One region of the Pseudoalteromonas sp. NZS71_1 genome, then DNA from elsewhere that is predicted to be linked to it. Evidence: predicted binding sites of a transcription regulator. Region 1 holds the regulator's gene; each other region holds the start of a gene.
The links. Region 1 encodes FliA, which starts transcription of late flagellar genes. Its sites were predicted from a motif close to CTAAAGNTNNNNNNNNNNNNGCCGATA; they were not measured.
Positions count from the first base shown of each region.

Region 2: the regulator FliA is predicted to act here: its motif matches at 1,896-1,922, upstream of I6F43_RS15585 (VC2046/SO_2500 family protein).
Region 3: the regulator FliA is predicted to act here: its motif matches at 2,288-2,314, upstream of I6F43_RS19345 (DUF5610 domain-containing protein).

Region 1 covers NZ_JADYXM010000002.1:71,406-75,885, forward strand. Annotated here, with positions in the region: gene I6F43_RS03280 (chemotaxis protein CheA) at 1-1,321, opposite strand, end outside; gene I6F43_RS03285 (protein phosphatase CheZ) at 1,337-2,110, opposite strand; gene cheY (chemotaxis response regulator CheY) at 2,128-2,511, opposite strand; gene I6F43_RS03295 (RNA polymerase sigma factor FliA) at 2,552-3,262, opposite strand; gene I6F43_RS03300 (MinD/ParA family ATP-binding protein) at 3,289-4,149, opposite strand; gene flhF (flagellar biosynthesis protein FlhF) at 4,142-4,480, opposite strand, start outside.
Region 2 covers NZ_JADYXM010000012.1:18,321-22,800, reverse strand. Annotated here, with positions in the region: gene I6F43_RS15605 (MHYT domain-containing protein) at 1-420, opposite strand, end outside; gene I6F43_RS15600 (M48 family metallopeptidase) at 710-1,396, shown strand; tRNA gene I6F43_RS15595 (tRNA-Tyr) at 1,626-1,710, opposite strand; tRNA gene I6F43_RS15590 (tRNA-Tyr) at 1,760-1,844, opposite strand; gene I6F43_RS15585 (VC2046/SO_2500 family protein) at 1,957-2,484, shown strand; gene I6F43_RS15580 (DUF6172 family protein) at 2,664-2,966, shown strand; gene I6F43_RS20280 (GGDEF domain-containing response regulator) at 3,237-4,076, shown strand; gene I6F43_RS15570 (YchJ family protein) at 4,151-4,480, opposite strand, start outside.
Region 3 covers NZ_JADYXM010000022.1:879-5,358, forward strand. Annotated here, with positions in the region: gene I6F43_RS19335 (RNA recognition motif domain-containing protein) at 1-290, shown strand, start outside; gene murI (glutamate racemase) at 253-1,053, opposite strand; gene I6F43_RS19345 (DUF5610 domain-containing protein) at 1,119-2,258, opposite strand; gene trmA (tRNA (uridine(54)-C5)-methyltransferase TrmA) at 2,421-3,518, shown strand; gene I6F43_RS19355 (DUF523 domain-containing protein) at 3,529-3,981, opposite strand; gene I6F43_RS19360 (thiol:disulfide interchange protein DsbA/DsbL) at 4,041-4,480, opposite strand, start outside.

The DNA of each region.
Region 1 (4,480 bases):
GTTGTAAGTCAATGTCTTTGTTTAAGCTGCGTGCTAAATCGCGTACTACGCGAGGGAAACGACCAAATACCTTTTTAATTGGTTGCATTCGTGTTTGCATAACCGCGCCTTGAATATCAGCAGTCACTACATCTAAGTTAGAGATTGCTTTACCCATTGCTTCACTGTCTGAGTTGGTCGCTAAACTAACCAAACGATTTCGCACAAGTACTAACTCACCAACCATATTCATAATTTGGTCAAGTCGTTTTGTATCTACGCGAACTGTCGTCTCTGCTGCTGGTGGCGCTGATTTTTTAGGCGTTGCTGGCGCTGCTTTAGCAACCGGTTTTTCTACCGGTTTAGAAACGGGTGCTTTTACAGGTTCTGGTTTTTTTACAGGCACACTCGCTTTTGCAGCTGGTTTAGCTGGAATATTGGGCTGTTTCACAGCAGGAGTGCTTTCTATTGATTTAGGTGCAGTGCCTTTACCATGAAGTTCATCAAGAAGCGCTTCAAACTCATCATCACTAATTTCATCATCTGATGAATTAGCAGTATTTGACGCTGGTTTAGCTGGTTCTACAGGTGCTTTAACTGCACTACTTTGCTCAGGTGCTTTACTCGCAACCTCACCAAAACTGCCAACTCCATGTAACTCGTCTAATAAGCTGTCAAATTCATCATCAGTAATATCACCATTAAAATCACTACTACTTGCTACTGGCTTTTCAACTGCAGGACCTTGTCCTTTACCGTGTAGTTCATCAAGTAAGTTTTCAAATTCATCTTCAGTGATTTCGTTTATTTCAGCATCACTAACCGAAGGAGTTCCGCTAAACATTTCATCAAATGCAAATGGATCTTCCTCATCAGCTATTGGCGTATCAACTACTTCATCAAGAGGTTGTTCAACGTCAGTTTCTGAAGCGACTCCGTTAAGCTCGGCTTCTGTTGGAGGTAGGCCCAAAATGTGGAGGGTTTGAAGTAACTCAGGATCTGCTGGTTCTGGCTTATCCCTATTTTGGATAGTCGCGAACATTTCATTAATGGTGTCGAGCGCTTGTAAAATAACATCCATTAACTCTGAATTGACCGTTCGCACGCCTTGACGTAGTAAATCAAATACGTTTTCAGCGCCGTGGCAAGCATCAACAAGTTCTGTCATAGCTAAAAAGCCTGCACCACCTTTTACAGTGTGAAAGCCTCTGAATATGGCATTTAGTAACTCGGTATCTTCTGGATTATTTTCCAGTTCAACTAACTGTTCAGATAAAAGCTCTAGGATTTCTCCTGCCTCTACAAGAAAGTCTTGTAAAATATCTTCATCGACTTCAAACATGCAGTTACTCTCCTCTTAGAAGCCCAAACTTGATAAAAGATCATCGACTTCATCTTGATCAGACACAACATCATTACGCGATTCTTTATCAATAATAGGGCCTTCAGGACCTGCTAAAGTTTGTGTGGCAACTGGTTCTTTTATTTTTTGTTGTTCTACTTTATTCGCTGTGTTGTCACTGTCATCTTGTTCAGCAAACGCTGTTAAAAGATGAAGTAAGCTTTCTTCTACTTCTCTAACAAGTTCTATAACACGGCGAATAACTTGACCTGTTAAGTCTTGATAGTCTTGAGCCATTAGTACATTTGTCATTAAGCTTTGAAGCTCATCCGTTTTATGATGAGAGTTATTCATAAACTTATCGATACTATGGCAAAGTTGTTTAAACTCACCAAGCTCAATCTCCCGGCTCATTAAACGATCCCATGTCGGTTTGATATGAGATATTTCATCTGCAAGTTGCTGAGCTATAGGTAAACTAGCCTCAACAGCATCCATTGTTTTATTAGCCGCATTTTCTGTCATTTCTATAACATAATTAAGCCGCTTTTTAGCATCTGGAATCGCATCTGTCGTTATGTTAGTTAAGCGAGTATCAAGCTCAAAGCTTTTAAGTGCTTCGTGCAGTTGACGAGTCAACTTCCCAACTTCAGCAAATAATTTAGACTGCTCTTGCGAAGCTGTCTCTAAAATCAACTGATTAGCTTTATCTTGCTCATCGTTTTCTAAATAAATGACGAGTTGACGAGCTTGTTCTAACGTTATTTGAGGCGCAGCTGGTGCTGACATAAGCCTCTCCCCCATCATTAGCCTAAGCGTTCAAATACTTTTTCTAATTTAGTTTTTAATGTTCCAGCCGTAAATGGCTTAACAATATAACCATTAACGCCAGCTTGCGCTGCAGCTATTATTTGTTCTTTTTTAGCTTCTGCCGTTACCATCAGTACAGGGATATGTTTTAACTTATCATCTGCACGAATTGCTCTTAAAAGGTCAATACCTTGCATTCCCGGCATATTCCAATCTGTAACCACAAAATCAAACACTTGATTTTGTAACATAGGCAAAGCTGTAGACCCGTCATCAGCTTCTTGAACATTAGTGAAACCTAAGTCACGTAATAGGTTTTTTATAATTCGTCTCATCGTTGAAAAATCATCAACTACAAGAATTTTCATGTTTTTATCCAAAACATCCCCCAGTGAGGTATTAACCTTAGTTTACTTACTACTAGTTTATCCAGTCATTGATTTTAGCTTTAAGCTTAATCATCGCCTGACCATGTATCTGACTTACACGCGATTCGCTTACATCGAGTATATGTCCTATTTCTTTTAAATTCATTTCATCGTTATAGTATAAAGAAAGTACCATCGCATCACGCTCTGGTAATGACTTTATTGCATTTAGCAAAGACTCATTAAACCGATCATTTTTAACATTATTAAAAGGTTTGTCTAGCGCTAAATCTTGGCCTACGGGAGTAATAACATCCTCATCTACACCAAGGTCTTCTATGCCTAATACTTTACTGGTATTAACATCATTCAAAATATGATGGTACTCATTGAGTGAAATTTCAAGTTTTTCAGCAACTTCTGTATCTGTTGGTTCGCGATTCAGACTGCTTTCGAGCCCAGTAATTGCCTCTGCAACTTGTCGGCTTTTACGGTGTACTGAACGAGGAGCCCAATCACCACGGCGCATTTCATCAAGCATAGCCCCGCGAATACGAATACCGGCAAAGGTTTCAAAGCTTGCGCCTTTTGTTGCATCAAAGTTTTTTGAAGCTTCTATTAAACCTATCATTCCTGATTGAATTAAATCATCAAGCTGAACGCTAGGTGGTAATCGAGCAATTAGATGACATGCCACTTTTTTAACAAGTGATGCATGTTTCTCAACAATCACATTTAAGTTTTGTGTTGATTGATATCCCATAGCTCTATTCACCAATGTTGTCATAATTAGCCGTTTACTAGTTTCTCAATGAAAAACTCTAAATGCCCAGATGGTTGATTTGGTATTGGCCATTTAACTGCTTTTGTCGCCAGCGCTTTAAACGCGAGAGCGGCTGGCGAACTTGGAAAGAGCTCAACAATCACCTTTTGGCGACGTGTTGCTTTGCGCATATTTTCGTCATAAGGAACCGTTGCTACTAGCTCCATTGAAACATCTAAAAAGCGATCGGTAACTTTAGATAGTTTTGCAAACAATTCAGTGCCTTCACGCATACTGCGGACCATATTGGCAACAATTTTGAACTTATAAACACCGTGCTCGCGGCTTAATACTTTAATAAGTGCGTAAGCATCGGTTATTGATGTTGGTTCATCGCACACTACAACCATTACATCTTGTGCTGCTCGTGAGAAGCTTAGCACCATGTCTGAAATACCAGCGGCTGTATCTACAATTAAAATATCAAATTCGGTATTCAATTCGCTAAATGCACGAATTAGCCCGGCATGCTCAGATGGCGATAGTTCAACCATACTTTGCGAGCCCGATGTAGCGGGTACAATTTTAATACCAGCAGGGCCTTCAACTAAAATCTCGTCAAGCTCACATTCACCTGACAAAACGTGTGATAAATTGCGCTCTACACGTAAACCAAGCATCACATCACAGTTTGCTAAACCTAAGTCAGCATCCAGCACTAATACTCTATTACCTTGTTGCCCTAGTGCAATAGCGGTATTTAGAGAAACATTTGTTTTCCCTACCCCACCTTTACCACCGGTTACAGCGATAACTTTTACGCCGTTGTTATTGTTTTGACTCATTTTGCGCAGGCCGCTTGCTTGATCTAATACTGTGTTAATCATACATCCCTACTGTACTTGGCGCCACTGCTTGGTGCCTTGAATGTTGTGCTTTTGTTCTTTTTAAATATAACTGCTCAGCCTTTTTCACTAGTTTCTCAGCATTTGCAACACGAATATCTTCTGGCACTCGTTGACCGTTAGTAAGATACCCTATTGGAAGGCGATTTTGAATCGCAATACTAATAATCTCACCCAAACTTAATGATTCATCTAACTTAGTGAAAATACAACCACTTAACTGTACTTTTTTAAAGTGACGTACTGTTTCTTGTAATACATTAATTTGTGCCGTCGCGCTTAGTACTAAGTAGCTGCGAATATCCACACGTTG
Region 2 (4,480 bases), on a different contig from region 1:
ACCGCTGTAATGCATTGTACCAATACCAGCCCCTAGTAAGATCGAGCAAATGCTGAGCACTCTAAAGTTTCCATCACTATTTACAAGTATTGATACCGCATACTGACATGCTAATAAAGCAGGAAGAAAAGAGAGTAGTGTGATTGTTGGATCGTAGCTTATATTAGTACATAGCGAAAAAGCTAACATACCTATAAAGTGCATACTCCAAATACCAGAAGAAAATACAGTTGCTGCGGTTATATTTGCTAAACGTTGATAACGAGGGAATTTAGTCTCTTTTGCTAAATCAATGAGCTTAGTAGTAAAAAAAGCAGCAAAAATGGCTATTAATACAGACATTGAGACTAGAAGAGGGTCGTAAACCCCATTAAGTATTAGGCTTGGATCTTGGTCTGTAATGAAGAAAGCTGATAGCATAACGGCTCGAAATATAATCTTTATTTTACAAGTTTAATCTAATTTACTAATAAATGAACCGTTATTTCTAATCGCGCTATAAAGTGACGAATTTTAACCAAGTTTATTTATTTTTTGTTATTGAAGTAAATAAAATATTTTAACTTTCAATTCAAATAAAACAGACGGATCAATCTATAGCTTATTATAATAAAGTGGATTAGGAGTTAGGTGCGACTGTATGCCTAAGAGTTTAAAATTGATGGTAATATGGATTATATAAACGGATGCTATATTTAGAGTTTAAGTCGTGTTTGAATATCAACTAAAAAAGAGTACTAGACGCAAAACAGTCGCAATAAAAGTGCATAGTCAAAAGGTAACTGTGTATGCGCCACATTTTGTCGCAAAAAAACACATTGATACTTGGTTATTTGACAAACAAGAGTGGGTTGCAGAACAATTAAAAAAACAATCGTCAATTGATGACACTAAGCAGTACCCCTTTGAATCTAAAAAAATCAGTGTTTTTTCAGAAACTATTTATTTGAAACTGGACTCAGGCCAAGATTCCAAAGTAACCCCGTATGATGACCACTTACTTATTACAATATCTCCTCGAGTTAAAAACACTTATCAAAAGTATCGACAGCTATTAGAGACTTATTTAAAAGAGCAGCTTATTGCATACATAGAGATGCGTTTAGCGTATTTCTGTACTCAAATGGGTGAAGAGTTGCCAAATGATTTAAAAATAGGTGTTTATAAACGAAAGTGGGGGAGTTGTAATAGCAAGCGAGAACTCACTTTTAATTTACATCTTATAGGTGCTCCTTACCACGCTATAGATTATGTGATTGTTCATGAGCTTGCCCACTTAAAGTATTTAAATCATAGCAAAGCTTTTTGGCAGCGAGTAGAGGCGTTTTTCCCCGATTACAAAACATCATCTAATTGGTTAAAACAAAATGGTATGAGTTTACAGTGGGTGTTTTGATGTTACTGAATATAGGAATATAGGAATATAGGAATATAGGAATATAGGAATATAGGAATATAGGAATATAGGAATATAGGAATATAGGAATATAGGAATATAGGAATATAGGAATATAGGAATATAGGAATATAGGAATATAGGAATATAGGAATATAGGAATATAGGAATATAGAAATATAGGAATATAGGAATATAGGAATATAGGAATATAGGAATAGTAGAGAAGTGGTGGAGGGAGCTGGATTCGAACCAGCGAAGGCTGAGCCGTCAGATTTACAGTCTGATCCCTTTGGCCGCTCGGGAACCCCTCCACACTAATTTTATTGCATTTGGCCCCACTTAACTTAGCGGTAAGAAAAGTGGTGGAGGGAGCTGGATTCGAACCAGCGAAGGCTGAGCCGTCAGATTTACAGTCTGATCCCTTTGGCCGCTCGGGAACCCCTCCAATGCAACGGCGCTGATAATAGCAAATTGCGTATTTAAGTAAAGAAAAAAGCTAAAGAAAATTGAAATAAAGCCGATAAATATCTATCAGTTACCACAATCGGCTAAAGACTATGCAAATAGATGATTTGTTAATCACAGAGAGTCAGTTAAACAGTAGACTCAATAATAGTGTGCATGAAAATCGCCGTGGCGAATTTGCACTATTATTAGCGATGCTGTCACATGACGCACTCGACTTTAGTCAATTTCATTTACCAAAAACTGAAATAGATAATTTAGTTATAGAAGAAGAGGCGTTAAGAAAGCAATTTGGCGCAGGTCCAAAGCAACTTTTAGCTCCTGATGAATATAATATGTTGGTTGGACAATTTAATGCATCATTAATATCTCAAGAAGGAGCGCGCTGTGGTATGACAAGTATTAAGTTAAGACAATGCTTAAGCCCTGAACCACTTGCGATTAGAAATGATGATAAGCATATTCCACTTAATATAATAGATAACTGTGAGCTTGCCGTCAGAAGAAGAATTAAAAGCGAACAAACCCAACTAGCCAATCCCCCTATAGATGCAGCTGCTTTTTACGACAGCCTTAATAATGATGCAATACATCAACCACTTCAGCTCATTGCGGTGTGATATATGATTGTAATAATCACCAGTTAATATATGCTTTATAACGGGTCTGCTTTATATATTTGCTAATAATTGATTTAATGAAAAAAAAGCATCCAAAAATTAAATGCAATTGCTATAATGGCGTCAAATGGTATGACATGAAATGCCATTATCATTAAACCAAGGTAATTAGGAACGTAATGAAGAAAACATTCACGCTAAATCACGAGAAAATCAAATACCCTCGTATGGTTGATGCTGCAAAGCACGAAGTGAAAAAATATTTGAAAAGAGAGCGTAATAAAACGCTACCTGAAGATGCTGACTATTGGGCATTTGACTGTAAGTTTGGTAACACAGCTGAAGATGCGCAAGTTGTGCATGTTGCTGAATTAAGTAACCAAATTGGCGAAATTGAAAAGCAAGGTTTGACCTCTTTCTATGTAGAGATTTTAGCTCGACCTGCTCAACGTCAACAGTTAGATTTAGATGATGACGAATAACACTTAATTTAATTAAGTGTTCGAAGTTTTAAAATGAGCCCAAGTGGCTCATTTTTTGTTTTTATGCATTAAAGATTCACCATAAATCATTTTTATTAGTAACTAATAAGTAGAATTTTAATTTATTAACATTTGCATAACAAAATATAGTGATATAGGGTGTGTTTAATTAAAAAAACAAAACAGTTGTACCATGCCTATAAATTACTCTGACCACCAATTGAAATTAAGCTTAAAGAGCTCTAAGGTACTTGTCGTTGACGATCAGCTATTAAGCTTAATTGTATTAAAAAAATATTATCAGAGCATTTTAGTGTAACAACAACGAGCTGTGGTGAGGATGCGATTGAAATTTGTAAACATAATCCGCCAGATATAATACTACTCGATATTAATATGGAAGGAATGAGTGGTATTGAAACATGTCTAAAATTAAAAAATATATCTGAAACACAAGATATCCCCGTTATTTTTGTAACCTCATCTGAAAATCAAGAAGAAGAGTGCTGGGAAGCCGGAGCTGTAGATTTTATAAAGAAACCAACTAACTCGGAAACTTTATATAGAAGAGTGCGCGCCCATATTACGATGAAACTTCAACATGACTTACTCAATCAAAAAGTATTTCTAGATGATTTAACAAAGGTATTCAATCGTCGTTATTTTGATGCGCATTTTTCTAAAATGGAACGAAGCGCCTTACGAGAAAAAGTCGACTATGCACTATTACTCATCGATATAGACTACTTTAAGCAATACAACGATCTTTATGGTCATGTGCAAGGCGATACGGTTTTAAACCTTGTTGCACAAACTATTACTAATAGTTTGCAAAGGCCAACCGATTTTGTTGCGCGTTACGGCGGCGAAGAGTTTGTAGTTGTTCTACCGCATACAAGCACTGAAGGTGCAATTTGTGTTGCTGATAAAATTAAACAAAATGTGGTCGATTTAGGAATATTACACAGATATTCAGAATATGACTTTGTTACTATTAGTATTGGCGGTGCAACCCTACAACCGTATGTAAATAACAAAAACACCTTGCAGATCGCAGATGAAAAAATGTATGAGTCCAAAATGCAAGGTCGTAACCAAGTGTGTTTTTAAGTTTAGCTAGCTAATAAATCACTTTGCCACTTAAAAACACCTTGTAGGTGATAAATATTAAATAAGATTATTTATTACACGCTATGACATTTTTTGTACTTTTTATTGCTACCACATGGGCAGTCATCATTTCTGCCCACTTTAATATCTTCAACAGGATATATAGTGCCATCTAAATAACGCCATTGAGTGTTTTCTTTAATAAACTGCGATTTTTCGTGAAGCTCACAAAATAAGTTTTGATAAAAATATTGGGCTTTAAATTCTACAGTGCCGGTATCGCCATCATGGCTTGACCCAATTACATCAAGATTTATAAATCGACAGCTGTTAGCAAAATCATTGATTTCTTTAACCGGATTTTCAGCTTGTTTTTCTTTTGCGTAGGTTTGATAAACATATTC
Region 3 (4,480 bases), on a different contig from region 1:
CAAAAACGCTTTATGTTGGTAACCTTCCTTATCGTGCAAACGAAGGTGTGGTTCGTGCATTATTTGAAGAACAAGGCAAAGTATTCAATGTTCGTTTATTAAAGGATAAGAATACTGGCAAGCGTCGTGGCTTTGGTTTTGTTGAAATGGCGCAAGCTGATGCAGACAATGCAATTGCTAACTTGAACGATAGCGAGTTCCAACAACGTACTTTAAAGGTACGTGAAGCAAAACAAAAACAAGAAGATGATTCTAATGCTCTACGTACTGAGACGGATCAGTCAGTGTAACTAGCTTTACCGCTAGCTTATTGCTAAACACATCAGCCGTTGCATAATATTGCAGCGGCTTTTTTATGTCTGTTAGTTTATTCACACACAAGTTAAGTTGGTTAAGTAGGTAGTTGACTCTGTTTGCTATCGCTACACCTGAATCAAGTAATTTTACATTCCCTTCAAAATACTGACTAATAGGCTCTGCTAATATTGGAAAGTGCGTACATCCTAATACAAGTACATCTATAGTTTTATCTATATGTAGGTCATCAAGCACTTGATGCAACTTGTTTGTATCCAAAGACTCTGTAAAAAAGTATTGCTCAGCTAAAGTTACTAACTCCACACTGCTATATAGATTAACGGTTACATTACGTGCATGCTCAGTAATTAATGTTTTAGTGTATGAACTGGCGACCGTTGCCGGTGTGGCTAATAAGCCAATATGATTTGAACGTGTTAACTCTGCCGCAGGCTTTATTGCTGGCACAACACCTACTATAGGAATATCTGTCATTTGGCGAACAGCACTAAGTGCAGATGTAGAAGCGGTATTACACGCTATTACAATTAAATCAACATTAAGCGTATTAGCTTTGATGAAATGAATAAGTGAGCATAATCGGTTAATGATTGTTTTTTGGGATTGAGCACCATAAGGTAGTAATGCATTATCCATAAAATAACTGTACTGAGCATTGGGGATACTTTGCTTTATATGCTCAAGTACAGTAGTTCCACCAATACCTGAATCAAAGACCATTATATGCGCTGACAAACTACCGTTCCCACTTTACTTTAAGAACGGCAGTTTGCCATGAGGTATTTATAAAAGAAAGTAGTTTAACTTTGCGTGGTTTCTAAATCAGCAAGCTCGTCGGCTGCCGAATTTAACTGATTAAGGTTTTCGAACATAGACTTTGTGTAATCTACTAACTTATCTATTTGTTCCTGATCTTGATTTAACCATTGGAGAATGCCAGCTAGCTGATTTTGTAATCCAAGCTCACCCGCTTTTTCAAAAGCATTTTTAAGGTCATCATTAAAAGGAGCTAAACCCTCCGCTACTTGTTTTTCTGGTGCTGGTTTATATTCTTCATAGCTTTTAACTGTTGCTATTGTTTTTGTTTGGCGTAAATCCATAGAAAAAGCCACCAGCTGATCGCTGTCTAAACTCAGCTCTTGCGCTTGTTCAAATGCTTCATCTAAATCACCACCAAAAAAGGTTTTACTTAAATCTTGTAAGTCTTCCATCATTGCATTAATAGCTTCTTGCTCTTGCTCATTTAAGTCACCATTAACCGACATCGAAAATGATACCTGTCGAGATTGCGATGATGAGCTTGCAAACGACTCGCTATTACTGTTTTGCTGATAGCCACTTGCCGATTGAGATTCAAATGCATCTGCAAAGCTAATACTTACCTCGTCACCCTCTGCGGTGGTAAATTTATACTCTGCATTACTCGTCATACTGACATATTGAGCCTGGCTTATATTTACGCTGGCAGGTTGTGGGTTAAATAACGACTCTTCAAACTTATCGAGCCCATTGTAAATTCCCTCTTTGGACTTATTAATCCCCTCTTCCATGTCATCATTAAATACACCTGTACCTTTGAGTTCATCAACAGCGTCGTCAATCCCTATTTGGACTCCTTTGCGCGCGTCGCCTAACATATCTTTGAGCTTTTCGTCATCAGCGCCATTAGCTTTTGCTTTATTAACAGCACTACTCACAAAATCGAGTACGTTTTTTACTATTTCATCAAAATCAAATAGTGGTTTATCTGCTTTTTTTTCTGCGATAGGCAATCCAAGCTGCTCAGCCATTTTATCGCCAAGCACCTTTGCGGCCAACTCTCGGCCTCGTTGTTGATAGCTATCTTGAGGAGACGTAATTGTAGGTTGCTGTATATCAGCTTTATTATTGAATTTATTGATGTTGTTGTTTGGCGTAAAGCCATAATTACCTATTTTCATGATTCGTCTCCTAAGCGTGCGTAGTTTATTATCGGCTATAACAATAAAAACTAAAGTACAATGTTCAATAAAACAGCATAAATGCTAGCCAAAACTAGACAAATACGCAGCGCTCCCTACAATAGCGCCGATAAACAGATCTTAGATAAGGTAGTAGCGTTAATGGCAGTTATTAAAATAGATACCACACAGTACCAAACGCAGTTAAGTGAAAAAGAGCAGCGTATTAGTGCACAGTTCCAACGTTTTGGTGTGGAGCAACTAGAAGTATTTAGCTCAGAGCCAACTAACTACCGCCAACGTGCTGAATTTAGAGTATGGCACGACGGTGACGATCTGTTTCACATTATGTTTGATCAACAAACAAAAGAAAAAATCCGTGTTGATACATTTGATCCAGCAGCGCCTCTAGTTGGTGAAATAATGCAGGTGATGATTGAGCATCTTAAGCCTTGTGAAATATTACGTCGTAAGTTATTTCAAATCGATTACCTATCCACGCTAAGCGGTGAAATTTTAGTAAGCTTGCTTTATCACAAACCACTTGATGATGAATGGTTAAGTGAAATTAAAGCGCTTAAAGAAAAACTAAGCAGTAAATACAAAATTGACTTTATAGGCCGAGCTCGCAAACAAAAAGAAGTGCTGGGTGATGACTTTGTAACTGAGCGTTTAACAGTTAATGGTCAAGAGCTTATTTATCAACAAGTAGAAAATAGCTTTACTCAGCCTAATGCAAAAGTAAATATTAATATGCTGGAGTGGGCGCAAGATTTATGTAAACCACTTAAAAATGATTTATTAGAACTGTATTGCGGTAACGGTAACTTTTCAATTGCGTTAGCGGGCTGTTTTAATAAAGTATTAGCAACAGAAATATCAAAATCATCTGTTCATTCTGCTCAATACAATATTGCTAAAAATAACGTAGAGAACTTAGATATTATTCGTATGTCGAGTGAAGAGTTTACTCAAGCAATGAATGGCGAGCGTACTTTCTCTCGTTTAGACGGTATTGACCTTAAAAGCTATGACTGCCAAACCATATTAGTTGATCCTCCGCGCGCGGGCATGGATGAATTAACGTGTGACTTAGTGGCTAACTACGAAAGCATAATTTATATATCGTGTAATCCTGAAACCCTTGAGCGTGACCTTGATCACCTAACACGTACGCACAACGTTAAGCGCTTTGCTATATTTGATCAGTTCCCATATACACATCACATTGAGTCGGGTGTTTTCTTGCAGCGCAAATAACCAGCCAAAATTAAAGTGCCAGTACTTTTATAAGTGCTGGTATTTGCTCTTCGCTAAATACTTGAATACCATTTTTTATTAATAATGCTGTAGTTAAACCTAGCCCTTCGATTTTTACTCCGCGATGCTTTCCATCATATATTGTATTTCGTCCGCAAGAAGGGCTCGATTCTTTAAGTAGAGCAAAACGAACTTGATTCTTTTTACAGAGTTCTAGCGCTATATTAGCTCCAGTTTGAAACTGTTCTGTTACATCTTCTCCTAAATTAGTAACTACACTCCCCTGTATTATTTCAGCAGGAGCTCTAGGAGTAGGAAGCCCACCAGCGACCTCAGGACAAAACACAATTAATCTATTTTGTTTTTGCCACAAATTAAGCTGTGGATGCAAAATTGCGTGTCCTCTACCATCGTAGCGAACAGGCTGCCCTAGCAAACAACTCGATACTAATATTTTTTCCATCGCTATATCCTTATAAAGCAAAAAAGCTCCTTAAGGAGCTTTTTTAGTTTTAGCTAAACTTACTTGTTAGCTAAGTAATTAATCAGTTTGCTAATATCTTCTGGTTCAGTAATACCCGACTCACGACCTAGGTTTAATTTATACTTACCATTTACAATAAATGTAGGTACGCCACGTAGTGCGCCTTTTTCTTTAAAGTAGTCTTGATCGCGTTTCATTTTAGAGCTCAGCGTACGTACCGAGAAGCTTTTAAACAGCTTATCAAACTTATCGCCATCAACGCCCTGCGCTACAAATATATCTTTTACATCTGCAAGCTCATTAAAACTAGCGCGCTTTGTATGAATATGATTAAAGATTGCAGAGACAATTTTATCTTTTTGCGGAAGCACTTCTGCAGTAGCGAGTGCTTGGCTCATCATCTGTTGGTTTTCTGGGTCGCGTACACCTACAAAATCAACATGGCTCTTTTTAAATTTAACGTTTTTATCAAGCTTAG